2 linked regions of the Haloactinospora alba genome follow. The protein of the gene in region 1 binds, or shares a complex with, the protein of each later gene. Links are inferred from orthologs where the notes say so. Each region holds a gene or a part of one and is shown on either strand. Other genes may lie near its edges.

Region 1 (15,719 bases):
CTCGCCGAGTACGCCCGCCGCCACCCTCGGACCGCCGCCGCGCTGATGCGGGCGGTCGGCCAGGAGGTCGACAGCACCGACGCCAGCTACGAACGGGTGGGCGCCGACCGGGAGCACGGGGTGCCCATCGTCGCCCTGCGACCCGAGTGAGCCGCGCCCGGCGTGACCCGCTACCCACGCACCCGGCCTTCACAAGACGGAGTGGAGTGGCTGGGAGCGGGAGCTTTCCCGCTCCCAGCAGGTAACTGACCTCGACCTACCCCCACGTGCGTGAGGCTCATCCGCGGTGTCAGTGTGCGGCTGACCCGTACCTCGGTCCATCCCCACGTGCGTGGGGCTCACGTGACAATCCACAGAGGTTGTCCGGAGCGTTGCGGTCCATCCCCGCGTACGCGGGGAGCATAAATAGTCGCTCTGCGTGAGCATGCGCCGTATGGGTCCATCCCCGCGTGCGCGGGGAGCATCTGGGGGACCGTCTCCGGAATCGGAAACGCCCGGGTCCATCCCCGCGTGCGCGGGGAGCATCCGGTTGGTCAATAGCAATACAACGCCAACCGGGGTCCATCCCCGCGTGCGCGGGGATCATCTCTCTGACCTGGTCTTCTATGTCACGCGCGTGCCCGTGTGTGCAACTTCTGGATATTCGGACATAACACGTACATACCTCAAAAACGCGTTATCAACGAGCAGTGCGGCGCGTAACCCAACACCGCGACGACGGAGCCAGGAGACCACATCTCCCGTCGCTGTGCACGCTCCCCCGGATGAAACCGCGCCTGATCCCATGTGGTCGGCAAGTGTGTGTAGCAGCGATGTATCCATTCCGCGTGGTAGCGACGTCGAGAACGCGACACCTCCGCTGTCGTCGCCGACGCGGTGGGATAGCTCACCCCGCACACACCGCGCCCCGGAACCGCAATTGCCCCCTATCTCAGTCGACGTTCGGGAAGGGCGCCCCAAGATCGGTCACAGTAGTGTCTACTCGCCGGACTCTGACCGATGCCGTCTGGGCGTAGGTGGACAAGGCAAGCGATAGTTTCGGCTCTCCGCTGGAGTGCCGGTAGGTGTGGAGGAAGTCCAGGAATGAGCGACTGACCCGTGAACGGCCGGTCATGAGCGCGAGGTTGTCGCAGCCGTAGGTGGCTTCGAGAACGGCTGCTGTATCCTCGTCGGGCTTTTCCACCAAGCGAACCATGCGGTCGTTGTCGCAGACGACGACGCCGCGCTTGGTTGCTGCGGCGCGTGTGTAGGGCCGCACCATCACCGCTGTGTCGGCGTCCAGTTCACCCAGGTGCAGCAGGGGGCGGGCGTTGGGAAACAGGTTGTCGGCGTACATGACATACAGCTGGGCGGGCCGGTTCAGGTAGTCGTCGGCGTTGAGTACGGACGTGATGTCACCGTAGGTACCGGACTGGGGGATCATGTCCACGCTGGGCCAGTGCCGCGTTTCGGTGGCGGTGTCGGCAACCTGGTCATACGCGTCGGGCTTGTTCAGTACGTAGCTGATCCATGCGGCGAACCGGGTGTAGTAGGGGTGGTGCACCATGACGGTTCGCGCGTTTCCCAGGTCGGCGATTTCTTCCATGAGCAGTGCGATTCCTGGTTTCCCATGCACGGGAAAGTATTCTTTTGGCAGGAATCGGAACCAGTCCGCCCTCCTTGTTCCCAGCCCTCCGGCGGCGATCATTACTGAATGCTGTTTTCCTCGGTCCGATCGCATTGAGCCATCCTTTTCGCTAGGGTGCTGACATGGATATACGCGTGACGGGTTTCCTTGTGGAGGACGGGCAGGTTCTGCTGTTGGACCAGGACACCGACGGGCTGCGCAAGTGGAGCCTGCCCGGCGGCCGGGTCGAGGAGGGCGAACCGCTCGCTGATGCCCTCGTTCGCGAGATGCGGGAGGAAACCGGAATCGACGTCGAAGTCGTCCGGTTGCTTTACGTGTGCGACCACATCATTCCGGAAAAAGGTCTTCATGTGGTGCACATGACTTTCGAGGTGCGAAAGGTGGGCGGGACTCTCGGTAAGATCTCCGAGGGAATCGATACGCGCCCGATTCGTGGAGTGGAATTCGTAAAGACCGAGGATCTTTCGCAGCTCGGTTTCAGCGAGCGGTTCGCCCAGCTGGTCGAGGGCGGCTTCCCTGGCGCCGGCTCCTACATGGGACCGAAGTCGGCTATCGGGCTATGACAGAAGGGCGATAGCCTCCCGGTCGAGTTCGGACAGGGGGCGCGTCCGGTCGCCTAGCAGGGTGAGCCACCGGCTCAATCGGTCGGCTACCTCGTTAAGCGAACATCGAGGACCCGTGGAAGATGCACAGGTCAACCGCACACCGACACCGCAGGAGGCGCCGAGCAGGTGCCGGGAACGCCGACTCGTCACCTCCTCCCGCGACGCGGGTGTGTTCCATGCGGCTCCGTGCCGGTACCGCGTTAGGGGCGCCCACTCCGTTCCGTGGCCCGGCCCATCGCAGCACCACACTCGAAGATTGCCGACTCTGTGGTGCACAGCTTTCGGCCCTAAACCAGGTTCATCGACGGGAGTCACATCTCCCATCTGGTATTCGGCGTTGCTGGCGTGAGCGCCGGCAGTGAGCGCGTCCAGCTCGCTGCTGGTCGGGAGCCGCGCCCCTTCCCAGAAGGCATAGGCGGCTGCTCCGATCCAGGTGATCCAGTAGGCCGGATGGTGTTCGTATCCGGGGCTCACTCGCCACCCCTTGCCGGTGGGGTGCAGTCGGCCGCCGCGTTCGTGCGGCATGGGGATCGCGACGATGTGTACCCCGTGCAGGGTGGTCTTCAGGCCCGCGTCGGTGAGCCCGTTAAGGAAGACACACATCTCGGCGTTGGAGACGAGCAGGTTCCGCCACCGGGTATGAGGGGGAGCCAAGGGGACATAGGCCGGTTCGGTCCGCGCCTTGCGAATGGTGGTCGTCAGTCTCGGTGGGGCGGCTTCTGGATTGTCGAAGGTGGCCAGGGCGTAGGAGTCGGCACCGGCAAGCCACCGCTCCGCCCTCTTGGACGACGCGGGAGCGACGATGCTGCGGAGCAGACTCAAACAGCGTGACGTCTCGGACGTCACCACCTCGGCGGTTCCGGGGCGCAGACGCGCGACCAAACCGTCTTTGTGGTTGGTGGTCGCGAACGTGCTGTCACAGGAGGGTGTCTCCTTTGATGGGAGCGAAGACGCCGATCCGAATTCCTCAACCAGCCCGGCCAAGGGCCGCGTGGCGGATCGCCAGTCGAGTACGGCAGCTTCGTAGGACACATGCGCGTGTTCACGGTCTCCAAGGGCATCGGCGAGCAGGGCCGTGTTCAAGGTGATCAGCCGTGTAAGCGCGACGGGCGGGCACGGATCGTCGTCGGGTACGAGTCTCGACCAGCGGCGGTGTTCGTCCTCGTGTGCCAAGGCCGCAACATGGCGGTAGATGTTCCCGTAGTCCCACCGTTTCCAGAGGGCGCCACGGGTGAAAGAGCTGGCCACCCCTAGCGGAGACCGTGAGAGCACCACAACGGGTGAGTCCGGGAATAGCGCGAGGAGCGCCGCGGCGGTGAAATACAGGTTGGTCTCTTTGACGACGTGGCGCCCGCCGCGGTACTTGCTGCTCTTGAAGGACTCCACCCAGTAGGCGGCGAGCGGAGCGTGTACAGCGGGGCTTGTTGCACTGATTGTGGTCAAGGGGGCGAGTGGGTGTTGCCTGCCGAGCTGCTGCCGAAGGTGTTCGTTGTGCTGGATGGTGGAATGTCGCAGGGAGTCGAGAACCCAGTTCGACCCCACGCGTTCGGAGGTTCCAAGAACGAGTATCAGAGGGCGTTCGTCAGCCGTCATGGTTCGTGTCTCCCAGGGGGTGTCTCGAAGACGGAAGTTGCTGGTCTGATCTGTGTCGCTCTTAGTGGTGGGCCACCCCTGGCGCGGCGTGGGAGGGAAGGACGCCCGGGTGTTGGGAGATGGTGGCAGCACCCAGGGACGGGGGTGTGCGCCACCACGCACACCCCCGTCGCGCGCCCGGTCGAGAAAAGGCACGCGTTCCGTGATGGTTCTATTCCTGGAGTTCGACCGGGATCCAGTCGGTCAGGATGCGGGGATTGGCGTGGCGCACCGGACCGCCCTTGGCAGGTCGCACAAGCACATCCCCGCTGTCCGTTCCGGGCTGGGGTGTGTGGCCGGTGACCACGTGCACGGTGGAGCCAGCTGCGTGCAGCCGCACCCGCAACCCCACGGGCCAGCGGCACTGCAGATACGACAGATCCCCACCGGAAAGCCGCTCCACTTCGGCCGGGTGGACGGTGACCGTGTGGACATCGCCGACCGTGTCGCGGGGAGCGATCCGCAGCATCCCGTCAGCCTGCTGTGTGACGACATCCCACGGGGTGGTGCCGTCGGGTTCCCCGGGCAGCCGCACCCACATGCCGGGTTCCCACCCGGGCTCTACTCCTCGCACGGGCCACCACCCCTAGCCTCGCGCTGATGGGAAACCGCTCCCGTGTCCTCGTCACTTCTGTCGGTGTCGTGGTCCTCCTCGCCGAGCCAGGCGTCCAGCCGGTCGCGCAGCGCGAGGATGGTCGCGCGGATCCGGTTGAGCCAGAACGCGTGGCCTTCGGTGGCCTGGACGAGCTGCTCCACCAGGTCACGCAACTCGCGGCGTTCCTGCGGGGTGAGATTCACGCCTGACCACCCCCTTCTTCACGGTTGGTGGTGGCCAGCAGGGTGTGAACCTGGTCGGGCGCGAACCGGCGGTGCCCGCCCGGGGTAACCAGTACCGGGGCCAGGCGGCCCTCGCGTACCCAGGTGTTGACGGTGGAGGTGGTCACGCCGAAGGCCTCGGCCACATCACCCGGACGCAGCAACGGGGCGGGCCAGGGTGCGGGGGTACTCACCGGACCACCCCCACCGTGCTCTTCTGCTCGCGCTGGGATAGCCATTGCCGCACCAGCGGGGAGAGTTCCGCGCGCACGTCGTCCAGCCCGTCCTCGTGGGCCGGTGGGGCGGGAGGTTCAGGCGTGGTGGCGGCACCGCAGGCCGGACAGGCCCCCTCTTCCTCCCGCCGTTGGCGGTGACGCTCGAACTCGGTCACATAAGGCCGCACGGGGCTGTGCTCCTCAGGGTCGAGCAGCTCGGGCTCGGGAAACGCGGCTGAAGGGACCATGCCGCTGTCCACGTCCCGGCAGGAAATCCCGGCCTGGTCGTGGGTCCCACCCCGTGGCGGCGGCACGGTGAAGCGGCGTGCCGTACCTCGCCTGGCGGGTGGCGGTGGTGCGGCACGCGGGGCCGGGCGTTGGTAGCCATCCCGGTAACGCGTGGGCGGGAACAGGGCGACAGCCAGCATCGCAAGCAGCGTCCACAGGGACGCGAGGGTGCGAATAAACTGGAGCATTGTCATCGACTCCTCATCAGTTGATGGCCACGCCTCCGGAGAGCTGTCACTCTCGCGGAGGTTTTGTAACGCCCCGGGCGCGGTTTCGCTGCTACCTGATACCGCGCCCGGAGGCTCCTCCCCTTGTTCCAGGAGCTCGCCGACCAGCATGGCTTTCGTGCGGAATCGGTAGCTAGCATGACCACCGCTTTGTCAATTTCTTTTACGTTCGGTTTATTTTGGTGTTCTAGCGGTGATGTTCTGTGATGGTTGATCAAGCGTGGAGGACTGATGGGGCGTAGATACAATCCAACTTGGCAGAAATTCGGCTCTGAACTGCGAAAACACCGAACTTCAACATCCATGTCACAGGGGCAGGTTGCCCAGGCTTTGGTGGTGTCCTCATCCCTGATTTCGTACATGGAGTCCGGTATGCGTGGTCCGCAGTTTGACCAAGCGCAACAACTGGACGCATTGTTCCGGACTACCGGGACCTTCGAACGGCTCTGGAAGTCGGCCAACGGACAGACGCTGTATCCGACCGGTTCCCGGACATCCATCGACTTCGAGCAGTTAGCCTACGAAATACGCGAATATCACAATTTTCTGGTTCCTGGTCTTATGCAGACCGCTGATTACGCCCGTGCCACGTTCGCTGCCATGCGACCGTTCGTAGATGCGGCGACTATTGACCAACTGGTGGACTCACGGTTGCAGCGCCAGCGGGTGCTGGAGGATACAGACCGCCCACTAATGTGGGTTGTGCTGGATGAGACTGTCATACGGCGCAACATCGGTGGCGTGGTCACAATGAAGGGGCAGATTGGTCATTTACTGAGACTGATCGATGAACACGTCCTGCGTCTCCAGATCGTTCCGTCCGACCTCTCGATGCCACCGGGGCTGTGCGGACCGTTCCGAGTGTTCGCGTTCGCGGACCGCCCCATGGTGGTGACAGCGGAACACGTGGTGGACGATGTGGTCCTCGACAGTGATGAGCACGTCCGCACCTGCTCCACGCTGTGGTCAGCGATTCAGGCGGACGCGTTGCCGACCAGCAGTAGCGTTGACCTTCTCCGCCAGATACAGGGAGAGCTAGATGAGTAACCAGCATGTGTGGCACAAGTCCAGCTACAGCAACGGCAGTAACAACAACTGTGTCGAGGTCGCCGAGGGGCCGGTGACCGCTGTCCGCGACACCCAGAACCGGCAGGCCGGCCACCTGTCGTTCTCCGCTTCCGAGTGGCAGGCGTTCCTCGACGAGGTGCGCACCGGCCGACTGTAACCTTCGCCTGTGGCTGCCCTCGGCCACGGAGCAAGACGTAGCCAGCCCTCGGTTTCACCCCGGCCGGGGGCTGTTGTTGTTCCGGGGCTACGTCGGCATGGGGGGACGCAGCGTCTACCGCCCGCTGGGGCTCACCGAGCCAGAGCTGATGGTGTCACGAGGGTTGTTTCCCGGTTCCGCTGCAGAGTTCGCAAGGGGCATCTTCAACTGTTCCATCGCGGGATCGTTGCTGGGTTCCATATCCCCGACATGCGCTGCAGTTCACTTCTTTACGGTGCTGACCCCATCACCCATACCTCTCCGCACTTGATTGCGTGGCGAATCCAGCCACACGTGCTGGCCGTCAGCGTCCACAGTGAGTCCAAACCGCTCTTGGCCCGGCTCGCCCCATGCCACCCATCTCAAGTAGGTCTCTTCAGCCTCATCCCATAGGTTGCGTGGCCCGCGCTGCGTCACCGTCGCAGGTTCATCCGTGGAAGGTTGTTTCACCAGTGCGTGTGAGAGACCCCCATCAGACAGCACCAGAAGGAACGTTCCGTCGGCCGAGCTACCGCCTGCTGCGGTGAGGCGCGGCAACGTCCCGATGAGTGCTATCTGACATCCCGTACCCGCGTAATGGACGCGGCGTGGATCAATCCGGGGTGCGACTCGCGGTCATCGTCAGCTATGGGGGTGTTGGTAGGGCGCTGGGAACGCATCATCATATAACCGCAGTTGCCAGTGAAGCGTCCCACGGCTCCGTCATTCGTAGCAGTGAGCTTTACCTGATAACCGCCCAAGCCAGGCATCCACGGCAGCACGATAATCCCGCCAGGGCGGGTCTGTTCCACCCATGTGTAGGGCACCTTCCGTACCCCGCATGTGACATGGATCCGGTCGAAGGGGGCTCCTCCCGGATGCCCTTTCTCGCCGTCACCTGTTATCAGGTTCGGCATATATCCAACGCGTTCCAGATTCACCCGCGCCTGTTTCGCTACCTGCTCGTCCACCTCCACGGAAGTGATGTTCTCCGCGCCCAACCGGGCCGAGAGCAGACCGGTTGTCCACCCGGTACCGGTACCGATCTCTAACACTCGGTCCTTGTCGTATGTATCGAGAAGCTCTAAGAAGGAGGTGACATTACTCGGAGCGGAATTGGAACTGGTGAAGCGGTTCGCGCTCCGAGCCGATTCCTCAGTGAGGTCGGTACCGCCGTCCTCGATCTGGGTCACGATCGTGCTGTCGCTGTAGACCGCCTCGTACCACGGCTGGGGATCGGTGGCTCGGTCGATCCAATAACTCGGAGCGGCACCCATGGGCGTCGCCCACGCCCGCTCGGGCACGAACCACTCGCGCGGGACGTCCCGCAGTGCCTGCCTCCACGTTTCGTTCTCGGTAAGTCCGGCCAACCGTTCCGGGCCGGGTGGGGTCTGTTCACCCATCCGCACCGCCACGGGTACCCATACTGATCCTCCACGCCTCGGGGGGATATCCGTCCACGTCCCTACCCCGCGCGCGGAACAGGCAACACCCCGTGGCCGGAAGCGGCCACCCGCGGTTACTCCCCACACAGACAGATCCGGGCATGCCCGCCAGCGGCGAGGCGGCCCCGGAGATCGGCGTTTCCCCACCGGAGGGCTCCTCCAGGAACCCCACAGCTTCGGGGTGCCGTCCCGGAACCGATACCCGCACACGCGCCGCGGCCGAACGCCGCGCTGCGTCCTCGTCGCCGAAGCCCTCGATGCCGGGTCCCTCTCCGTGGGCGGATGCGCAGAGCACACGGGGAACCATGTCCCCGCGGGCCAAAGCCCCCTCGGTGCCCCACCCAGCGCTCCGGACGCGCTAATCCCAGTAGGCCCGCCACTGGTCGGCGGTGAGTGAGCGCGGCTCGTAGCCGTCGGCGCGGGCCTTGGCCTCGGCGGCGCGTACCCGCTGGTCGAACCGGCGCGCGGCCGAACGCAGGTCCATCTCCGGGTCGGCGCCGCGCTGGCGTTCCGCCTCCACAGCGGCCAACAGCTCACCGCCGGGCCCGCCGTCGTCGCCGATCAGCTCGGCGGGCACCCCGTTGCGCACGGCCCGTTTCGCCAGCTCGTAGCTGAGCAGCGCTGCGGGTTGGCCGAACGGGACCCCTTCCAGGATCGACGCGTCCTCCTGGCCCTTCTCGGCCCGTTCGGCCGCCTTGATCGTCTCCCAGTTGGCCCGGACGTCCTCGGTGCCGTTGACGGCGGTGTCGGAGAACACGTGCGGGTGGCGGCGCACCAGTTTCGTGGTGACGGCCTCGGCCACGTCGTCGATGGTGAAGCCCTCACCGCCGCGTTCCTGGGCGACACGCGCGTGGAAGACGACCTGCAGCAGGACGTCGCCCAGCTCCTCGCGGAGGGTGTCGTAGTCGCCGTCCTCGATCGTCTGCAGCGCCTCGTAGGACTCCTCGATGAGGAACTTGGCCAGGGACTCGTGGGTCTGGTCGGCGTCCCACGGGCACTCGCGGCGCAGCGTGTCCATGACGTCGACCAGGGCGAGCAGTCCCTGGCCGGGCCGGTGCTCCCGGTCAGTGGTGTCGGTCATCAGCAGTGGTCTTCCGTTCCGGTTCGGGTTCGGGTAGCCAGCCGCCGACGCGCAGCGCCTCCAGCACCCGGGCGACGGACTCGCTCTCCTCGGTTCCCGCCGTGTCCAGCACGAGCTCGGCGTCGGCGGGTTCCTCGTAGGGGTCGGAGATCCCGGTGAACTCCTGGATCTCGCCGGCGCGCGCCTTGGCGTAGAGGCCCTTGCGGTCACGCTCCTCGCACACGTCCAACGGGGTCGCGACGTGGACCAGGAAGAAGTCCCCGTTCTCCTCGACCATAGCGCGCACCTGGGCACGGGTCGCGGCGTAGGGGGCGATGGGGGCGCAGATGGCCACGCCGCCGTGCCGGGTGATCTCGGAGGCCACGTAGCCGATCCTGCGGATGTTGAGGTCGCGGTCCTCGCGGGAGAAGGTGAGGCCCGCGGACAGAAGCCGCCGTACGATGTCGCCGTCCAGCAGGGTGACCGTGCGCCCGGAGCCGCGGATGCCGTCGGCCACGCCCCGCGCGATCGTGGACTTGCCGGAGCCGGAGAGGCCGGTGAGGAACACGGTCAGGCCGCGACGAGTGCGCGGCGGCCGCAGCCGGTACAGTTCCGTGGCCACCCGCGCCGGCGTGAACCAGGACGGCAGTTCCCGGCCGAGGGCGAGCGTCTCGGCGATGTCGGCGTCGGCCGGCTCCTCGCGCGCCGCCTGCTCGGGAACCTCACCAGCCAGGCGCCACATCCCGTCCCGGGTGTCGTAGCGCCACTCGGAGGGGCGCAGCACCGCCACCGGGGAGGTGGGCTCCGCGGCCGCCACCTCGTGGGCGGAGCCGTCCTCCCCGCGGTTCAGCAGGACGCTGGTGGCGCCGTAGGACCGCGCCACGTGCGCGGCGAGCAGGGCGTCCCGCCCAGTTGGCAGCGCCCCGCCCGCGGGGGAGCGCGCCGGCGGGAGGGTGGTAACGGCGAACCTGCTCCGCGGCGGCAGGAGCGGTTCCGCCGCAAGGATCGCGGGGGCCAGCCCCTCGTTGTCCATGGGGGCGTCGACGAGGACGAGCACGTCGGCGGGGTGGTCGCCTCCGAGGCTCGCCGCCGCCTCCCGTATCTGGTGCAGGGTGTTGTGGTGCAGCGGGCGGTCGGTGACCACGGCGAGGAGGGGCCGGCCGGCGTCGCCGCCCTCTGCGGCCCGGAGGGCGGCGAGGCTGTCGGGCGACAGCCGCAGCTGCCGCAGCGCGCCGTGCATCGCCGGGCTCGCGGAGCACACCTCCCCGGCGAGGTGGTGACTGGGGGTCTGGTCGGGTTGTGCGTGCTGTTCGGGCCGCCACCGTTGGCGCACGTCCAGTTCGGCCAGCGGCGCGCCCTCCGGGTCGGTGAGTACGAGCCGCCGGGCGTCGGCCAGTTCGTCCGGGACGGGCAGGGTGACCGGCACCGGCCAGGGTGTGCCGTCCGGCAGGTGCCCGTCCCGCGTCACCGCCTCGGCCTCCTCGGCGGTCATGAACCCGGACAGCGGGTAGCTGCCGTTGAGGATGAGCTCCAGGTGCGCCAGTTCCGTGGGGCCGGGGGCGAAGTGCGGAGCCGCCGCCTCGGCTGTCTCGGTGCGCTCGCCACTGACACTCAACCCGACCTCCAGAATCGCTCGTGCACTGCTGGGGACAGCTTATGCCGGCCGGTGGGGCCACCGTGCCGCCCGTCGGTGGTTGGGGAGAGAGCCGTGTCCCGGCCGGACGCGGCCGGGGAGGAACACCAGCCGGCCGGACGCGGCCGGGGGAGGAACACCAGCCGGCCGGTTGGTGTTACGGGGGGCAGGCCCTGTCCACCGCCGGAACGGTGGACGGTGTCCCGACGGCTCGTGGCGCCGCGTAGGCTTGGCAGTGGCCCGCCCGCGCTGACACGAGCCCGCCGGGTGTGCCGCTGTCCGGACCGCGGCAGTGCGCGGCGGTGTCGGACAGCGGGTGGCGACGCCGCGCACACGAGCGACCAGCGAGGCTTGTGCACGTTGCCACCTGCCGACCACTCCCTACCACGGTCATACGCTTCTTTGCGCCATGAGTCTTTCTGGATTGTTGAAGGTCGCCGCCGGCGACCCGGAACTCGACCGAACGATCGCGGCCGCGCGAGACGGCCGGGACGAACACCTCGATCTCGTGGCCCCTCCGGCGCTGCAGCCGCTGCTGGTCTCGGCGCTCGCCGCGGAGGAACCCGCGGGCGCTGACCGGCCGGTACTGGCGGTGACCGCCACGGAGCGTGCCGCCTCGGAACTGTCCGAAGCGCTCGGTTCACTGCTGCCCGACAACTCCGTGGCGCTGTTCCCCGCCTGGGAGACGCTGCCGCACGAGCGGCTCTCCCCCCGTTCGGACACCGTGGGGCAGCGGCTCGCGGTGCTGCGGCGGCTGGCCCACCCCGACCCCGCCGACCCGTTGACCGCGCCGTTGCGGGTGGTGGTCGCCCCCGTCCGCAGTGTCCTGCAGCCGCTGGTATCCGGCCTGGGAGAACTGACGCCGGTGCGGGTCCGCCCGGGGGAGGACGCGGAGCTGGAGGACCTCGTCCAGTCCCTGGTGGACATCGGTTACGCCCGGGTGGACCTGGTGGAGAAACGCGGTGAGGTCGCGGTGCGCGGCGGCATCGTGGACGTCTTCCCCCCGACCGAGGAGCACCCGCTGCGCCTGGAGTTCTGGGGCGACCAGGTGGAGGAGGTCCGGTACTTCCACGTCTCCGACCAGCGGTCGATGAGCGCCGAGCAGCACACCGGCGGCCGGGGCGACGCCGCTGCCGGGCTGTTCGCGCCGCCCTGCCGGGAACTTCTGCTCACGCAGCGGGTCCGGGAGCGGGCCAGGGAGCTCTCCCGCCAGAACCCCGAACTCTCCGACATCCTGGACAAGCTGGCCCAGGGGATCGCGGTCGAGGGCATGGAGGCGTTCGCGCCGGTCCTCGCCGACGGTATGGAACCGCTGCTGAACCACCTGCCCGCGGGGACGCACGTCGTGGGCTGCGACCCGGAGCGCGTCCGGTCCCGCTCCGTCGAGCTGGAGCAGACGAGCCGGGAGTTCCTGCAGGCCTCGTGGATCAACGCCGCCTCCGGTGGCGACACTCCGATCGACGTGGGCGCCTCGGCCTACATGACCCTCGACGAGGTGCAGGCGAACGCAGCCGAGCTGGGACTGCCGTGGTGGACCCTCACCCCGTTCGACTCCGGCGACGCCGCTGAGGCCGACGGCAGCGGCGCCACGACGGTCCGTATCGACGCCGGCCCGGCGGAGGCCTACCGCGGCGACACCGAGCGCGCACTCGCCGACGTCAAGTCGTGGTTGCACGACGGGTGGCGGGTCGTGCTGCTGACACCGGGACACGGTCCCGCGGAGCGCCTGGACTCCATGCTGCGCGACGCCGGCCTCGGGGTACAGCTGCGCGGCGACCTCGACGAGGCACCGGAACCGTCGGTGGCGACGGTGACGACGGGGCAGCTCGAGCACGGTTTCGTGTGGCGCCCGGTGCGTACGGTGCTGCTCACCGAGACCGACCTGGTCGGGCAGAAGTCCTCGACGCGCGACATGCGCAGGATGCCCAGCCGCCGCCGGGGCAACGTGGACCCGTTGCAGCTCAAACCGGGCGACCACGTGGTGCACGAGAAACACGGCATCGGGCGTTACGTCGAGATGATCAGCCGGACGATCCAGGGCGCCACCCGCGAGTACCTGGTGATCGAGTACGCGGCGAGCAAACGCGGCCAGCCGGGTGACCGGCTGTTCGTCCCGACCGACCAGCTCGACGAGATCACCCGCTACGTCGGCGGCGAGGCGCCGACCCTGTCCAAGATGGGCGGTGCGGACTGGTCGAAGACGAAGAGCCGCGCCCGCAAGGCCGTGCGGGAGATCGCCGGTGAGCTGATCCGGTTGTACTCGGCCCGCCAGGCGTCGCCCGGCCACGCCTACCCGCCGGACACCCCGTGGCAGCGCGAGTTGGAGGACGCGTTCCCCTACGTGGAGACGCCCGACCAGCTGGCCGCCATCGAGGAGGTCAAGGCCGACATGGAGAAGTCGGTGCCGATGGACCGGCTGATCTGCGGCGACGTCGGCTACGGCAAGACGGAGGTCGCCGTGCGCGCCGCGTTCAAGGCAGTGCAGGACGGCAAGCAGGTGGCGGTGCTGGTGCCCACCACGGTGCTGGTGCAGCAGCACCTGTCCACGTTCACCGAGCGCTACGGGTCCTTCCCCGTCCGGATCAAACCCCTGTCGCGGTTCCAGACCGACTCGGAGGTGGAACAGACCCGCGAGGGACTGCGCACCGGCGAGATCGACATCGTGATCGGCACCCACCGGCTGCTGTCCGACGAGACCAGGTTCAAGAACCTGGGTCTGGTGGTCATCGACGAGGAACAGCGGTTCGGGGTGGAGCACAAGGAGGCCCTGAAGCGGCTGCGGACGCAGGTGGACGTACTCGCGATGTCGGCCACCCCCATCCCGCGCACCCTGGAGATGGGGATGACGGGCATCCGGGAGATGACCACGATCCTCACCCCGCCGGAGGAACGCCACCCGGTGCTGACGTTCGTCGGCCCCTACGACGAGAAGCAGATCGCGGCGGCGATCCGCCGGGAGCTGATGCGCGAGGGGCAGGTGTTCTTCGTACACAACCGGGTGGCGTCGATCGAGCGGGTGGCGGCCTCGATCAGCGAGCTGGTGCCGGAGGCGCGGGTGGCCCACGCCCACGGCCAGATGAACGAGCACCAGCTCGAGAGGGTCATGGTGGACTTCTGGGAGAAGAGCTTCGACGTGCTGGTCTGCACCACCATCGTGGAGTCCGGACTGGACGTGCCCAACGCCAACACCCTGATCGTGGACCGCGCGGACACCTACGGGCTGTCCCAGCTGCACCAGCTGCGGGGCCGGGTCGGCCGCGGCCGCGAGCGGGCCTACTCCTACTTCCTCTACCCGCCGGAGCAACCGCTCAGTGAGACCGCGCACGAACGGCTCTCCACGGTCGCCCAGCACACGGAGACCGGCGCCGGGATGTACGTGGCGATGAAGGACCTGGAGATCCGCGGCGCAGGCAACATCCTCGGCGCGGAGCAGTCCGGCAGTATCGCCGGGGTCGGGTTCGACCTCTACACCCGCATGGTGGGGGAGGCCGTCCGCGAGCTCAACGGCGACGAGGTCTCCGACGAGGAGGTGGAGACCAAGGTCGAGCTGCCCGTCGAGGCCCACATCCCGCACGACTACATCCCGGGCGAGCGGTTGCGGCTGCAGTCCTACAAGCGCATCGCCAGTGTCACCGACGACGAGGACATCGCCGCCGCGCGCGCGGAGCTGGTGGACCGGTTCGGCACCCCGCCGCAGCCCGTGGACAACCTCCTGGCGGTGGCCCGCTTCCGGGTACTGGCCAAACAGGTGGGGCTGACCGACGTGGTCCTGCAGGGCAACCAGATCCGGTTCGCTCCGGTCGAGCTGCGCGAGTCGCAGCAGCTGCGGCTGCGGCGGCTCTACCCCAAGGCGGTACTCAAGGAGGCGAACCACACGCTCCTCGTCCCGGCGCCGAAGGCGGGCGGTCTCGGCGGGAAGAACCTGCGCGACCTGGACCTGCTGAAGTGGTGCACCGACCTGGTGGAGGCCGTGTTCGCCAGCTGACCCGGCCGTGGCCCGTCGGCGGGGCCAGCCACCGCTGCCGCAGCGCGTCACGTCCGCGCACCGGGTGAACCGTTCCCGCGGTGGATTCGGCGGAACGCGCCGCAGACGGGAAACACGTATTGTAGTCTTCTGGCGATTGAACGTGTCTTCGCGCCGGGCGTGTTCCTCACCGCCCTCCCCAGCGGGACCGGACGGAGCGTCCGCGCGGGCGCCAGCGCCTCGCAGCGAAACGTAAGGAGCCGGAGTTGGCCCTCACCTACGACGACTACCTCACCGACCTCAAACACGCCGGTGACCCGGACGCTGACGCCGTCGTCCGGGAACTCCTGGACAACGGCCAGGTCAACAGCGTCAACGAACTGTTCCGGGAGTTCGGCGCGGCCGACCAGGACGTCCCCTCCCAGGCCCCGCCGGTCCTGGCCGACTACCTGGAGAAGACCCGGAGCTTCCCCGACTGGATGGAGTCCCAGCGGCTGGACGACATCGCCGAGTTCTTCCAGCACCACCACCTCGCGGCCTCGGCCATCCAGGCGACGGCCGGGCTGGTGGGTACCTACCTCTCCCCCGTCGGCGCGAAGACGCTGCTGTCCACCCACCAGCTCTCGCAGCAGCCGCACCGGCGCCTCTCCCAGTCGACGCGGCTGTTCATGGGCATGGGGGACGAGGACGCGTTCACCGACCGCTCCAAGCTCGTCCCCACCTGCCAGAAGGTCCGCCTCGTCCACGCGGCGATCCGGGAGCTCCACCGCCGCTCCGGCGAGTGGGACACCCAGCGGGACGGCGCCCCGGTCTCCCAGCTCTACACCGCCGGGGCCGCCGTCGTGTTCTCCGTCGGCGCGCTGGACGCGATGGAGCGTATCGGAGTGTCGGTCACAGAGCGCGAGGCCGACGGGTTCTACTACGCCTGGCGCGTCGTCGGGCACTTCCTCGGCATCCCGGACGC
Region 2 (15,023 bases), 1.1 Mb from region 1 along the record:
CGACGACGCCCCGGCGCCATGGCATGGTGATGACATCGGGGCGCGCCCATCGAGGACGATGAGGAGTGGTGCGTACATGCCCAACAGCGATTCCGGTTCGGACCAGCCCCTGGCGGGTGTCAGGGTTGCTGACCTCTCACGTGTGCTTGCGGGTCCCTACGCGACCATGCTCCTCTCGGACATGGGTGCCGAGGTCGTCAAGGTCGAACACCCAGGCGAGGGCGACGACACCCGTGCCTGGGGGCCGCCGTGGGAATCGGGCGAATCCGCTTACTTCCTCTCCGTGAACCGGGGAAAGCGCAGTCTGGCCGTCGACCTCAAGGACCCGGACGGGGCGGCCGCTGTGCGTGAGATCTGCGCCGGTTGCGACGTGCTGATCCAGAACTTCCGCCCCGGCGTCATCGACAGGCTCGGGCTCGACTACGCCTCGGTCCGGGAACGGAACCCCGCTGTGGTCTACTGCTCCATCAGCGGGTTCGGCCCCGAGCACGATCCCGCCGACCGTCCCGGTTTCGACGCCGTCATGCAGGCCGAGAGCGGGCTCATGGCCGTGACCGGGGCTGGTGACCAGGCCAGCAAAGTGGGAGTGGCTATCACCGATGTGCTTACCGGCCTCAACGCCGCGGTCGCCATCCTCGGGGCCCTGTTGCGCGCGCGCGTCACGGGTCAGGGTGAGCACATCTCGGCGTCGTTGGTGAACTCCGCGCTGTCCGGCCTCGTGAACGTCGCGCAGGGGGCGCTGGCTACGGAAACGGAGCCTCAGCGGTACGGGAACGCCCACCCGGCGATCGTGCCCTACCAGGTGTTCGGCACCGCCGACGCCGACATCATGGTCGCCGCCGGCAACGACGCGCTCTTCCGCAAGCTGTGCGCCGTACTCGGGCGGGACGACCTCAGCAGTGACCCCCGATACACCACCAATCCCGACCGGGTCGCTCACCGCGCGGAGCTTGTGGAGGAGATCCAGGCCGAGCTGCGCACCCGGCCAGCGCACGAGTGGACGGAGTCGCTGTTGGAGGCCGGGGTGCCGGTCGGCAAGGTGCGCGGCGTGCTGGACGCGATCCGTACCGCCGACGCGGCCGGCGACGACGTGACCCGCACCGTGCACCACCCCACAGCGGGGAGCTTGGAGCTCCTGCGCGCGGGGTTCCGGTTGGGAACCGCCGAGGGGAGGAGGGATGGAGGGTCGGATCCGCCTCCCCTGCTCGGGCAGCACTCCAGACAGATCCTCACCGAGGTGGGGCTGAGCGCCGACCGCATCTCGGAGATGATCGAACGCGGTGCGGTACGGGTGGCGAGTAACGGCGAGTAGATAGGACTGTCATGACTGACCAGCGCAAAGCCTCACCGCCGGACCCGGACGACTTCCTCGCGGTCGACGGGTCGCTGTCCGGTGAGGAACGCGACATCCGCGACACCGTCCGCGGGTTCGGGTCGCGGGAGTTGCTTCCCCACGTCGCGCAGTGGTTCGACGCCGGGACCATCCCGGAACCGCGCGCCCTAGCGAAATCGCTCGGAGAACTCGGCGTCTTCGGCATGCACCTGCACGGTTACGGTTGTGCGGGGGCGAGTGCCGTGGCCTACGGGCTGGCGTGCCGTGAGCTGGAGGCGGTCGACTCCGGGTTGCGGAGCTTCGTCTCCGTCCAGGGGTCCCTGGCCATGACAGCGATCCACAAGTTCGGTTCGGAGGAGCAGAAGGAGACGTGGCTGCCGCGTATGGCGGCGGGGGACGTGATCGGCTGCTTCGGCCTGACCGAACCGGATTCCGGCAGTGACCCGGGGTCGATGCGTACCAGCGCCCGCCGCGACGGTGACGGCTGGGTGCTCAACGGCACGAAGATGTGGATCACGAACGGCTCCATAGCCGACGTCGCCATCGTGTGGGCCGGCACCGAGGACGGCATACGTGGTTTCCTCGTTCCCACCGACACTCCTGGTTTCACCGCCAACACGGTGCACCGGAAACTCTCCCTGCGGGCGTCGATCACGTCGGAACTGGTGCTGGAGGACGTGCGGCTGCCCGAGGAGGCGCTACTGCCCGGGGCGTCGGGGCTGGGGGCTCCGCTCTCCTGCCTCAACGAGGCGCGCTACGGGATCGTGTGGGGAGCCGCGGGCGCCGCGCGTGCGTGCTACCGGGCCGCTCTGGACTACGCCACGACGCGGGAGCAGTTCGGCGGGCCGATCGCCGGGTTCCAGCTCACCCAACGCAAGCTCGCCGACATGCTCGTCGACGTCAACCAGGCCGGACTCACCGCCCTGCAGATCGGGCGGCTCAAGGACCAGGGTGCGTGCCACCACAACCATGTGAGCTTCGGCAAGTTCTCCTGTGTCGCCGCGGCGCAGCGGGTGGCGCGCCTCGCGCGCTCCGTGCACGGCGCGAACGGCATCACCCTGGAGTACCCGGTCATGCGGCATATGGCGAACCTGGAAACGGTCGCCACGTACGAGGGCACTGAGGAGATCCATGCGCTCAGCCTGGGACAGGCTGTGACAGGCGTCTCCGCCTTCCGCTGAGTCCCCGGTGCGCAGCCTGCTCCACGTTCCCGGCAGAGTGGGTAGGCTCGATCCTGAGAACTCCGCGACCGCGGGGCGACCCTGAGGAGATACCCGATGGCCAACGACACGTCGCGTTTCCCCACGACGAAGTTCTGGCGTACCACGAACGCCATCATTGCGGGGTTCGTCAAGTACGGCATCGGCACCCCGGACCTACGGCTGCTCACCACGCGCGGCAGCAGGTCGGGTTTTCTCCACACAACTCCGATCAGTCTGCTCGAGAACGACCGGGGACGTTTCCTCGTCGCTCCCTACGGCCCGGTGGGCTGGGTACACAACATACGCCAGGACGGATTCGCCACGCTGCGTCACGGTGGCTGGATCGAGCTGATCAGCGTGGTCGAGGTGGGGCCGGGCCGGGCAGCCCCGGTTCTCAGGGAATACCTGGACCATCCGCGGTCCGCGGTCGTCGGCCCCTATTTCTCCGCCTCCCCGGACGCACCCGTCGACCGGTTCGAGGACGAGGCCGCGGCCCACCCGGTCTTCGAGATCGTGCGAAGCACCACCGTCCGCCTGTAGTCCGCCCGGGGGCGGGCGGCGCCCTGTCGGGCCGCTGCGGTGGCGCCCGCCGCGGTGCGTGTCAGGCCCTGCTCCACCGCCCCCGACACGCGGGGCCGGGGAACGATCAGCTCGTACGTACGACGACAGTGCCGCCGAGCTTGTCGTGCCACCCCTGACGGTTGGGACGGTCCCACGTCGGCCACAGTGCGAGGAACACCGCAGCCGCGGCCGCGACCAGGACGGCGAGGGCGAAGGGAAGGCTGTAGCAGAGCAGCGCCCAGAGGTGCAGCAGCGCCGCCCGAGCCAGCATCGACGCGACCGGGATCGGCCCCTGCCATCCCGCCCCGGCGAGCGGCGCCACCTCGATCCCCAGCAGGTGCTTCCCCAGGGTCCGGCGCCACTTGCGGACACACACCGTGTCGTAGACGGTCAGAACGAGGAAGAGTACGACACCGGTCAGGATCGAGGCTCCCTCGCCCGATGAGAAACCGTCTCCCGCGATCCACCGCGCCGTGGAGACCAGGAACATCGTGAGCAGGACCACCAGGACCGTCGGCAGGGCCAATACCACGCCGTCGATCAACCGCGCCGCCACCCGTTGCGGCCACGATGCCAACCGCTGCCGCTGGCCGGAGGCCTGCCACTGCTCAGCGCCGGCGGCGGGCTGCCAGGCGGCGTCCGCGCCGGTGTGAGGGGTCCCGGGGGAAGCGGCCGCTCCTTCCGCGGTACCGGACCTGGGATCGGGGTTCTCGAAGGACACGTTCCTGTGCTCCTGGCGCGTCGGGAAACTCGTGGGAAGACCCGTTCGGCGGTGCTGTACGGATGTCACGGGCCGAAGCGGGCTACGACGGTACCGCGTTCCTCTCCCAACGGATCACAGCGGTGTCCGCGAGCTTGTCGTGCAACCCCCGGTGCCGCGGCTGGTCTATGAGCGCGGAGACCACAGCGTAGATCGACACTCCCGCTCCCAGGAGGCTGAGGACACTGACAAAGTTCAGTAGTACCGAGAGGAACAGCACGGCTGACCGTTTCACCAGGGAGAGCATGGGCGGTGGGGAGGGGTGGCCGCCAGTGGCGCCGACAACGCGCACCCCGGCCAGGAGCTTGCCCACGGTCGCACCGTACACGCTGGTGAACAGGGCCTCGTAGGCCACGTAGAGCGTGAACACCACCAACGACTGGACGAGGCTCGCCGGGAGCTCCATCATCCCCGTCGCGTCGACGCTGTCCCCGCCGGGGACCGTGCGTGCGATGACCGCGTTGACCAGCGCGGCCAGGCCGGCGAAGATCACCAGATCGACGAAACGCGCCAGGACGCGCCGGAGCAGAGCGGTCTGCGGCTGCGGAGGACTGCCACCCCGCTGGTCTGCTGCGTTCATACCACCCCGTCCTTGGGACGTCGCCGTTGTCGGAACCGGGGACCCCGCGCGATCCCGCGACGGTTCTGACACGAGGGTATTCCGTCCTGTTTCCCGTGGGGTACCCGCTGGCGCCCGTGCCGGGGACCCCACGGTGCTCCCCTCCCTGCCACGCGGCGGACCAGCAGCCGCCTCACAGCATCGGGGCCAGGAACTGCCCCGTGTAGGACTCGGCGACCCTGGCCACCTCTTCCGGGGTTCCGGAGGCCACGACGGAACCGCCGGCCTTCCCGCCCTCGGGTCCCATGTCTATGATGTGGTCGGCGGTCTTGATGACGTCGAGGTTGTGCTCGATGACCATCACTGTGTTGCCACCGTCCGCCAACCGGTCCAGCACCCCGAGCAACTTGCGTATGTCCTCGAAGTGCAGTCCCGTGGTCGGTTCGTCCAGCACGTAGACGGTACGTCCGGTGGAGCGGCGCTGCAGCTCCGAGGCGAGTTTCACCCGCTGCGCCTCACCGCCGGAGAGGGTGGTCGCCGGCTGGCCGAGCCGTACGTATCCCAGACCGACGTCATAGAGGGTCTGCAGGTGCCTACGCACCGCCGATATGGGCTCGAAGAACTCCAGTGCCTCCTCGACGGGCATGTTCAGCACATCCGCGATGTTCTTGCCCTTGTAGTGCACGTCGAGGGTCTCTCGGTTGTACCGGGCACCGTTGCAGACCTCACAGGGAACGTGGACGTCCGGTAGGAACTGCATCTCGATCCGGATCGTGCCGTCGCCCGCGCACGCCTCGCACCGTCCTCCCTTGATGTTGAAGGAGAACCGGCCGGGCTGGTAACCGCGTACCTTCGCTTCGTTGGTCTGCGCGAACAGCTTGCGGATGTGGTCGAAGACACCGCAGTACGTGGCCGGGTTGGACCGCGGGGTACGGCCGATCGGGCTCTGGTCGACATGCACGATCTTGTCGATCTGGTTCACCCCGTTCACCCTGGTGTGCCGCCCCGGGACCGAGCCCGCCCCCTGTAGCTCCTTCGCGAGGGCCTTGTACAGGATCTCGTTGACGAGAGTGGACTTGCCGGAACCGGAGACACCGGTGATGGCGGTCAGGACTCCGAGGGGGAACGCGACGTCGATGTCGTGCAGGTTGTTCTCCCGCGCGCCCTTCACGACGAGTTCCTTGCCCTTGGCCGTGGGACGCCGGGAGGAGGGAACCTCGATCTCCCGCTTGCCTGTGAGGTACTGGCCGGTGAGGGAGGTGCTGTCGGAGAGCAGCTCGTCCACCGGCCCGGACACGACGACGTCTCCACCGTGTTCCCCCGCTCCGGGACCGATGTCCACCGCCCAGTCGGAGGACCGGATGGTCTCCTCGTCGTGTTCCACCACGATCAGCGTGTTCCCGAGGTCACGCAACCGGCGCAGCGTGTCGAGCAGGCGGATGTTGTCCCGCTGGTGCAGTCCGATCGACGGTTCGTCCAACACGTAGAGGACTCCGACCAGTCCCGAACCGATCTGGGTCGCCAACCGGATACGTTGCGCCTCTCCGCCGGAGAGCGACCCGGCCGGCCGCTCCAGGTTGAGATAGTGCAACCCCACGTCCAGGAGGAATCCCAGACGGGCGTTGATCTCCTTGAGCACCTGGGAGGCGATCATCCGGTCCCGATCGCTGAGTTGCAGGTCGCGCAGGAACTGGGCGCACTCGTCCAGCGGCAGCGAGCAGACGTCGGCGATCGAGGCGCCTCCCACCGTGACGGCGAGCACGACCGGCTTGAGGCGGCGTCCCGCGCAGCCGGGGCACGGCACGGTACGCATGTACCCTTCCAACCGCTCCCTGCTGGTGTCGCTCTCACTCTCGGCGTAGCGCCGTTTGACCCAGGGGATCACGCCTTCGAAGCTCGTGTAGTAGGCGCGGGTGCGCCCGAAACGGTTCCGGTAGCGCACGTGCACCTGCGTGTCGTGACCGTCGAGGATCGCCTTCCGTCCCGCTTTGGGGAGACGCTCCCACGGCGTGTCCAGGTCGAACCCGATGGCGTCCCCGACCGCCTGCATCAGCCGGCCGAAGTACTCCCTGCCGTGCCCCGAGGACCACGGCGCGATCGCGCCGTCCGCCAGCGTCTTCTCCGGGTCCGGAACGACGAGTTCGGGGTCGACCTCCATCCGGGTGCCCAGGCCGGCGCAGTCGGGACAGGCGCCGTAGGGCGAGTTGAACGAGAACGACCGCGGTTCGAGCTCCTCGAAGGAGAGGTCGTCGTAGGGGCAGTACAGGTGTTCGGAGAAGACCTTCTGCCTGCCCGGATCCTCCTCGGGAAGGTCGACGAAGTCCAGCACGATGGTTCCGGAGGACAGGCCCAGTGCCGTCTCCACGGAGTCGGTGAGGCGTTTCTGCGCCGACTCCTTGACCGTGAGCCGGTCCACGACCACGGAGATGTCGTGCTTCTCGTACTTCCTGAGAACGGGGGCCTCCTCCAACCGCACCTGGGAACCGTCAACGACGGCTCGGGTGTAGCCCTTGGTCTGCAGGTCCTTGAACAGTTCGGCGTACTCGCCCTTACGCCCCCGTACGACCGGGGCGAGCACCTGGAAGCGGGTCCCCTCGGCGAACTCCAGTACACGGTCGACGATCTGCTGGGGTGTCTGTCGAGCGATCTCCCGTCCGCAGTCGGGGCAGTGCGGCACTCCGATACGCGACCACAGCAGGCGCAGGTAGTCGTACACCTCGGTGATGGTGCCGACCGTCGACCGGGGGTTGCGGCTGGTCGACTTCTGGTCGATGGAGACCGCGGGGGACAGCCCTTCGATGAAGTCCACGTCCGGTTTGTCCATCTGACCGAGGAACTGTCGGGCGTAGGCGGAGAGCGACTCGACATAACGCCGCTGCCCCTCGGCGAAGATGGTGTCGAACGCCAGGGAGGACTTCCCCGACCCGGACAACCCCGTGAACACGATCATCGCGTTGCGCGGCAGGTCCAACGAAACGTCCTTGAGGTTGTGTTCCCGGGCCCCCCGGATCACCAGTTCCTCGGCCATACGTGCCATCAGCCCCTTCGGCACCGGCGCGCAACAGACGCACCAGGACTCTTATCTGCTTGCCGCGCGGAAATACGGCCGCCGCACCCAGGGCGGATCGAAACACTGTTCGGACACCGGTCGTCGCGCGGCGTCAACCCTCTGACGATAACCACTCACGGACGCGGAATCTTCCAGCGCGCGCCCATCCGCGAGACCCCCGCGGATGCCACCACTATATACGAACACTCGTTCGATACCGGGCTACTCTCCGGACTCTTCCCGCTCCTGGGGAACAGCTTCCGCGCGCGGTGTCGGACGGGAGGTCAGCAGACTGGCCACCACGGTGACAGTCATCACGCCGATGATGACCGAGAGGGAGAGGGAGGTCGTGACCTCCACGACCTCGACACCGTTCTCGTGCAGGGCGTGCAGGATCATCTTGATCCCGATGAAGACCATGATGGCGGCCAGGCCCCAACTGATGTAGGCCAGCCGGTCCATCAGCCCTGCCAGCAGGAAGTACAGCTGGCGCAGCCCCAGCAGGGCGAACGCGTTGGCGGTGAAGACGATGTAGGCGTTCTGCGTCAGTCCGAAGATGGCCGGGATGGAGTCGATGGCGAAGACGAGGTCGGTGACACCGATCGCCACGATGACCATGAGCATCGGGGTCACGTAGCGCCGCCCCCCCTGGCGCACCGTGAGGCGCGGGCCGTGGTACTCCTCGGTGACCGGCCAGACCTTCCGTACCATGCGCACGGCGAAGCTGTCCGAGTAGTCCTCGTCGGAGTCACGCGAGACGTGGTCGCGGACGATCTTGACCGCCGTGTATATGAGGAACGCGCCGAACAGGTAGAAGATCTCGCTCCAGGCGTTGATCGCCTGCGCTCCCACGGCGATGAAGGCACCGCGCATGACCAGGGCGATCACGATCCCCACCAGCAGCACCTCGTGCTGGTACTTCTTCGGGACGGCGAAACTACCCATGATCAGGTAGAACACGAAGAGGTTGTCGACGCTGAGGCTCTTCTCCGTGATGAAGCCGGCGAAGTACTCCCCTGCCACTGTCCCGCCGCCCACGTACCACAGGCCGACTCCGAAGAGCAGGGCTATCCCCATGTAGAAGGCCGCCCACCATGCGGCCTGACGCATGCCGAACTCACGCGGCCCGCTCTTCTTGCTCCACGGATGGTCGACGATGGCGAGATCGGCGATCAGTACGGCGAGCATCCCGCCGACCGTGACAAGCCACACCCACATCGGGACGTTCATGGATACACTCCTCCGGTTGCCGTGCCCGTAATGCGCAAACGGACATGTCTCGCACCGGAGGTCTCTCCCGTCCCGGAAGCACCACGGCTCAGCCACGGCACCGTCCATGGACCGGCGGCACCGGGTTCGCCTTATCGCGATCCGTGATGACGACACCGCCGTGTAAGGGATACTCCCCTCACCATGCGTTCACGAGCCACGCAGCGTCCACGCAGTCGCAGCTTCGTGACACTCTTCTATCATGCCATGGAACCACACATGCGAGACACGTCCCGACGGGGACCGCCGTCAGGACGCCCGAGCGGTGTCGGCGATCGTCAGGAGTTCCTCAGCGTGGGCCTGGCCGAGCTCCGAGTCCTCCAACCCGGCCAGCATCCGGGACAGTTCCCGAGTACGGCCGGCCCGGTCCAGACGCGTGACGCCGCTCTCCGTCACGGTTCCCGCCCCGGATTTCTCCACGACCAGGTGAGCGTCGGCGAACGCGGCCACCTGGGGAAGGTGGGTCACGACCACCACCTGTGCCGCTCTGGCGAGACGGGCGAGCCTACGACCGACCTCGACCGCCGCCTTCCCCCCGACTCCGGCATCCACCTCATCGAAGACGAAGGTGGGCACGGGGTCGGCACCGGCGAACACGACCTCGATCGCGAGCATCACCCGGGAAAGCTCGCCCCCCGAGGCCCCTTTGTGCAACGGGAGCGGCGGAGCTCCGGGATGGGCGACAAGCAGGATCTCGACCTCGTCCCGGCCGTGGGGACCGAAATCATCCCCGGCTGTCACCCGAACACTGACCTGGGCGTGGGGCATGGCCAACGCGGTGAGTTCCTCGGTGACAGCGGCGGAGAACGTCTCGGCGGTCTCGGTGCGGATCCGGGTCAGCTCGTCAGCCAACTCGAGCAGTTTGGAACGCAGCTCCTCCTCTTCATCGCGCAGCTCGTCGATGCGCTCGTCGTCCCCCTCGAGCTCCGCGAGCCGTTTGGCGGCGTCCTCGGCCCAGGCGAGGACATCGTCACTGCTCTCCCCGTATTTACGGGACAGTTGGGCAAGGTGGGCCCTGCGCTCCTGGACGGCAGCCAACCGAGCGGGGTCGGCCTCGATCGAGTCGGCGTAGGAGGCCAGCTCGGTGGCGATGTCACCGAGGACGTGGCTGGCCTCGTCCAGCCGGTCGGTCACCGATGCCAATGACGTGTCATGGTCCCGTACCGCCGCCAACGCATGGCGTGCCGAAGCGAGCAGCCCCACAGCGTCGGCCTGCATATCGGCGTCCGGGTCCCCGGTGAGTGCCCGGTTGGCGGTGGTAGCGGCGACACGCAGGGAGTCGGCATGGGCGAGCCTGTTCTCCTCCGCGAGCAGCTCCGCGTCCTCGCCCGGGGTGATCTCGGCGTCAGCGATCTCCTCGACACCGAACCGCAGCATGTCGGCCTCCTGCTCGCGGTCGCGCGCGCGGCTGGTCAGCTCCTCCAGTTCCTCGGAGACCTCACGGTGCCGACGGTAGGCAGCGGCGTAGGAGTTGAGTGTCCTGGTGAGCGCCTCTCCGGCGTAGCGGTCGAGAGCAGCGCGCTGCCGCTCCGTGCGCAGCAGACGGTGCTGGTCGGACTGGCCGTGTGTGGCGACGAGGTCGTCCGCGAGGCTGGCGAGCAGGCTCACGGGGGCGGAGCGCCCGCCCGCGGAGGCCCGGGAACGGCCCTCCGCCGACACCGAACGGGTGAGGATCAGTGCTCCCTCGTCGAGCTCCCCCCCGGCCTCGGAAACGCGCTCCGTGACCCGGCTCTCCTCCGGGAGTGTGATACGCCCCTCGACGAGGGCGCGTTCCGCACCGGGGCGCACTCGTTGCGGATCAGCACGGCCGCCGAACAGCAGTCCCAGCCCTGTCACCACCATGGTCTTCCCCGCACCGGTTTCACCGGTAACAACCGTCAGCCCCGGCGACAGCTCCAGCATGGCGTCGTCGATGACCCCGAGACCCTTGATACGGACTTCTTCGAGCACCGAACTCTCTCCCGCTTCCACCGGTGATTGCCGCTTCGTCCTCGGCGTGTGCCTGTCGGCAGTGAACGCCACTGTTCACTTACAGTCGACGTGCTCTCCGCCGCGAACGGCGAAGATCCTTCCCACGGTTCCTGCCGCCGGGAGGACGGTACTTCCTTTCGGGTTCCCGCTGCTTCCTGCTTCTGCGGCGGCCGCCCCGCGGCCCGCACCGCATCCGCAAGCGTTTCGCCTCTCCGCCCGCCCAGCGGCGAGGATATTAGCAGCGGCATTCGCACCCCTGCCGTGGGCCACGTCGCGTGGGCACCGCCAGGTACCTGCGGGCCACGGTGCGGTCCCGTCGCCGTAGCCGCGCGTGCGCCACCTCTGGCTGGTGGAACCCACGGGCCGTGTGGCCACGGGGGCGTGCCCCCACCAACCGCACTTTTCCGACAGTAACCGGCGGAACGTTTCCCAGGAAGCGTCGTGGACCCTTGTCGCCAGCCGCGCACGAACCGGATCCGATGCCCTCCGAAACACCGGAGGGCTCTCACGGGCGCTCCGGTAGGGGAGCCGTACCGCGGCCGCACCACGGAGCGCCTCCCTCTCCGCAGCGCGTGTCACACACCGGTACCGGCCTCTCCCGCGTGGGGCCGGCCGCCCGCGGACCGGAAATCCGTCCCGGCTCACTCCTGGTCACGTTCGGCGCGTCCGCGCCATCCCAGAACGGGAAGACCGAACTTGGCGACAAGCCGGTCAGTGAACGGTGCCTGCTGCAGGCGAGCCAGACGCACCGGTGTCTCCGCGCGCTTCACCTCGACGCGTGCTCCCGCGGGCAACTCGACCATACGACGCCCGTCGCACCAGAGCACACCCTCCGTGGTCTCCGGGACCACCTCAAGCGCGATACTCGCCTCGGGAGAAACGACAATGGGCCTGGCGAACAACGAGTGCGCACTGATCGGTACGACCATGAGCGCCTCCACCTCCGGCCACACGATGGGGCCGCCAGCGGAGAAGGCGTGCGCGGTGGAACCGGTGGGGGTGGCACACACCACTCCGTCGCATCCCCACCGGGACAGGGGGCGCCCGTCGATTTCCAGCACCGCGTCCAGCATGCGGCGTGCGCTCGCCTTCTCCAGCGTGGCCTCGTTCAGAGCCCAGGTCCGCACTGGGGGGACACCACTGTCACGCCCGCCGTTGTAGACGGCGATATCCAGTGTCATCCGCTCCTCGACCTCGTACTCGCGCGCGACGACACTGTGCACGGTCGCGGAAAGATCCTCGCGTTCGGCTTCGGCGAGAAAACCGACGTGCCCCAGGTTGACTCCCAGAAGCGGGGCGCCTGCGGGCCGAGCGATCTCCGCCGCCCGCAGCAGCGTACCGTCGCCCCCCAACACCATGACCACCTCAGCGCCGTCCGCGGCCTCGTGGTCCCGCACCAGCTCCACCGGCTCCAACGCGCACCCGGCACGTTTGAGCTCGTCCGCCTCGCTGGCCAGCATCCGCACCACCAGCCCGGCCTCGGTCAGACTGTGGTGAACCAGCTCAGCACTGCGCATGGCCGCGGGCCGACCGGTGTGCACCAGCAACAGCACGCTCCTGTCACTGGGGCTGCTGAACGTGGTTGTTCCGTCATCCCGACCCGCGCTGGTCATGGCAGTAAACTCCTCGCGCTCGTGGCGGTCCCGAAGGCACCGTTGTTCTGCGGTCCGGGCCACCCACCCGCGCACACGGTGCCTCGTTTCGACGTTATCGCCGCCGCCGCCCTCCCGAAGCCCCTCGCCTCGTTCACATACAGTGTGCCGGGCTTCCGGGGGGTTCTTCGGGAACTGGCGGCCCCCGGCCGCCGCCGTGTCACTGGGGCCCCTCGCCGAGAGTGGACCGCAGACGCGACTCGTCCAGTGGACCGGCCCCGCGACGCAGCCACAGGAAGTACTCGACGTTGCCCGACGGACCCGGAAGCGGGCTGGCCGCAGCGTCGGCCACCCCCAGCCCCAGGGTCCCTGCTTTCCCCGCGACCGAACGAACAGCTTGACCGCGAAGCTCCGTACTACGGACCACACCCCCGGCACCGACCCGGTCCTTGCCTACCTCGAACTGCGGCTTCACCATCAGCACGAAATCGGCGTCCGCGGTGGCGCACTCCACCAGCGGCGGAAGCACCAGGGTCAACGAGATGAAGGACAGGTCCGCCACCACCAGGTCAGGGACCACGGTCCCGACCCGTTCCGGGGTGAGTTCACGTATGTTGCACCGTTCCACCACCGCAACGCGGTCATCATTGCGCAGCTGCCATGCCAGCTGTCCGTAACCGACGTCGACCGCGATGACGTGCGCCGCGCCTCTCCGAAGCAGGACGTCGGTGAATCCGCCGGTGGAGGCTCCCGCGTCGAGGCACGGCCTTCCCTCCGGGTCGATCCCGAAAGCCCCGAGCGCTCCGAGGAGTTTGTGCGCACCGCGCGACACGTAGGGCGGTTCCTCGTCCGGAACGCGCACCACGATCGGCTGGTCGGTGCCCACCTGGGTGGCAGGTTTCACCGCCAGCATCGCTCCCACCTGAACCTGACCGCTGTCGATCAGTTCAGCGGCGTGCGCGCGGGATCGGGCGTACCCCCGACGGACGAGTTCGGCATCGAGCCGGCTTCGTTTGGCCATGGTCGACTGAATGCGCCTATCTGACGTTGGTCTTCGCTCTGAGGGGGTTGGATCCCTGGTGTACTGCCCACCGGACGCAGGAGTCGCCAACGAGCCACTGGGACCACCGGCCGTCAGCACGGCTCTTCCGCACCCTCGGCGTGAACGGTGCGTTCCCCCTACGGCCGGTTAGCACGGTCCCGTCCGGGTGCGTGACACCATCCGTCCTGGACCACGGTACGGCCTCGTGGCCCCGACGGCGTCAGCAACCCTCCCCGGAAGGAGCGCGCCCGGTTCCTGCCTCGGGGAGGGAGCGACGGATGACGGAGCCGGTTCGTCCCTCTGCCCGCTGAGTACCAGCTCCGTACGGTTGGCCCCGGCCATCGGGTGTTGTCCGGGCCGTGTCCGGTTCCATCGCCACGACAGCGCGGCGCGCACGCGTGCACAGCGTCGGCTGTGGTTCGGATGGTGTGAACGCGCGGAGGAGACACTCCTGGCCCGCCTTGTCACACTGCCGGGGCCTTCCGGCTGCTCCCCTTCCCTCCGGGGGTCCTTCCCGCACCACGACGGGCGCGTCTCCCAGCAGCGGAGGTTCGTGCGGGACGCGCTCTCAACCGCCGTTGTCGTTTCCGCTCACACCACCGGAGCCAGCGGGAGGTGCCGTACCGGTGTCGGCGTCTCGGTCCAGCACCCCGAGAACGCCGGAGAGTTCACGATGGAGTTCGTCGAATACGGCAACGTGGTCGCTTGTCGGCAGCTCGTCAAGTGCCGCCAACCGTTCCCGCGCACTGCGCAACGTCCGCTCGGCCAATCCGGGCGCATCCGCGTCGCCGTTTTCCGCGTTCGTCACCTCTGCACGCACCTTTCCGGAACGACGGTGCCTACTTCCGCTTGTTCGTACCGGACCTTCCCTCGCTCCGCGCACCATTGCCCCGCGCCGTCTCCGGCTCCGTGACGTTCCCCGCGGGGGTGTTGGCAGCGGTCGAGACCGAGCCAGCGTTCTTTCCGCGTCCTCCGGACCGCTTGTTTCCCGCTTTGGACGCAGACCGCGACCCTGCGGCTCCGCCGGTTTTGGCCTTGTTTCCCGCTTGGCTGTTGGAAGGCTTCTTCCCGGTATCGGCGTCCGTTATCCCCGAGGAGGCCGGATCACCGTTCTCACTGGGTTTCTCCTCCAGTGTTTCCTCCGGCGCACGGCGCTCTCCGTCCGTTCCTGCCTCGGGGGTTCCCTGTGCGTGCTCTGTCGTCGTTTCTTCTTCGGAAACGTCCTCCCGCGGCTCCGAGGTTTGCCGGGCCGTTTCCGAGGAGCTTCCCAGCTCGGGAACGGGTGTTTCTGGTGACGTCTGCTCCGGCTGTTCGACAGAGGCGGTGTTCGGGTCAGCACCGGGTTCGGCTCCGGGAGCCTCACCGCTCCGTTGGTGGAACCGCTGGGTAGCCATCCGACGCTCCAGCTCGGCCACCCTGCGTGCCAAACGGTCGTAATCGCTGCGACGCACAAGGTCAGCCCGGGACAGAGCCCGGTTGACCTCGGCTTCCACCACACGGAGCAGGGCGTCCCGGTTGGCTTTGCTGGTCTCGAGCAGATCGTTGGCCAGGGTCTGGATACTCTGCCCCACACCGGGGGGAGAAGGCGGATGCTCCCCCTCGGAGGCAGCGGCGTCCGTCCCACCGGTGCCGTGGCTCTCCCTCTCCTTCAACAGTGTTTTGGCCGCCGCCACAGCGCGCTTGCG

Evidence for each region.
Region 2: the proteins of mfd (region 1) and uvrA are in contact, whole or in part, in a crystal structure (PDB 4DFC), measured with the Escherichia coli proteins. The link is inferred for Haloactinospora alba from one-to-one orthologs.

What each region holds. Positions count from the first base shown.
Region 1 is NZ_VFQC01000001.1:210,068-225,786, reverse strand. What follows is about bases 10,892-14,976. They hold mfd (transcription-repair coupling factor), read left to right. Parts: upstream 10,892-11,200; coding sequence 11,201-14,776; downstream 14,777-14,976. Outside these bases: FHX37_RS01055 (nitroreductase family deazaflavin-dependent oxidoreductase), read left to right, coding at 1-150; FHX37_RS01045 (sugar phosphate nucleotidyltransferase), read right to left, coding at 932-1,687; FHX37_RS01040 (NUDIX domain-containing protein), read left to right, coding at 1,750-2,190; FHX37_RS01035 (SUMF1/EgtB/PvdO family nonheme iron enzyme), read right to left, coding at 2,185-3,675; FHX37_RS01030 (hypothetical protein), read right to left, coding at 4,037-4,438; FHX37_RS01025 (hypothetical protein), read right to left, coding at 4,426-4,662; FHX37_RS01020 (MerR family transcriptional regulator), read right to left, coding at 4,659-4,874; FHX37_RS01015 (hypothetical protein), read right to left, coding at 4,871-5,371; FHX37_RS01010 (helix-turn-helix domain-containing protein), read left to right, coding at 5,642-6,457; FHX37_RS01005 (DUF397 domain-containing protein), read left to right, coding at 6,450-6,635; FHX37_RS01000 (methyltransferase domain-containing protein), read right to left, coding at 7,226-8,068; mazG (nucleoside triphosphate pyrophosphohydrolase), read right to left, coding at 8,457-9,179; cysC (adenylyl-sulfate kinase), read right to left, coding at 9,163-10,773; FHX37_RS00980 (oxygenase MpaB family protein), read left to right, coding at 15,022-15,719. UniProt on the Escherichia coli protein: Couples transcription and DNA repair by recognizing RNA polymerase (RNAP) stalled at DNA lesions. Mediates ATP-dependent release of RNAP and its truncated transcript from the DNA, and recruitment of nucleotide excision repair machinery to the damaged site.
Region 2 is NZ_VFQC01000001.1:1,296,844-1,311,866, reverse strand. Bases 4,409-7,797 are described here. They hold uvrA (excinuclease ABC subunit UvrA), read right to left. Parts: upstream 7,444-7,797; coding sequence 4,609-7,443; downstream 4,409-4,608. Other genes in these bases: FHX37_RS05940 (TerC family protein), read right to left, coding at 7,687-7,797; FHX37_RS05950 (RDD family protein), read right to left, coding at 4,409-4,436. Outside these bases: FHX37_RS05970 (CaiB/BaiF CoA transferase family protein), read left to right, coding at 77-1,312; FHX37_RS05965 (acyl-CoA dehydrogenase family protein), read left to right, coding at 1,324-2,514; FHX37_RS05960 (nitroreductase/quinone reductase family protein), read left to right, coding at 2,611-3,075; FHX37_RS05955 (RDD family protein), read right to left, coding at 3,182-3,817; more of FHX37_RS05950, read right to left, coding at 3,900-4,408; more of FHX37_RS05940, read right to left, coding at 7,798-8,694; DNA repair protein RecN, read right to left, coding at 8,983-10,683; FHX37_RS05925 (NAD kinase), read right to left, coding at 11,346-12,317; FHX37_RS05920 (TlyA family RNA methyltransferase), read right to left, coding at 12,517-13,317; FHX37_RS05915 (hypothetical protein), read right to left, coding at 13,907-14,146; FHX37_RS05910 (membrane fusogenic activity family protein), read right to left, coding at 14,178-15,023. UniProt on the Escherichia coli protein: The UvrABC repair system catalyzes the recognition and processing of DNA lesions. UvrA is an ATPase and a DNA-binding protein. A damage recognition complex composed of 2 UvrA and 2 UvrB subunits scans DNA for abnormalities.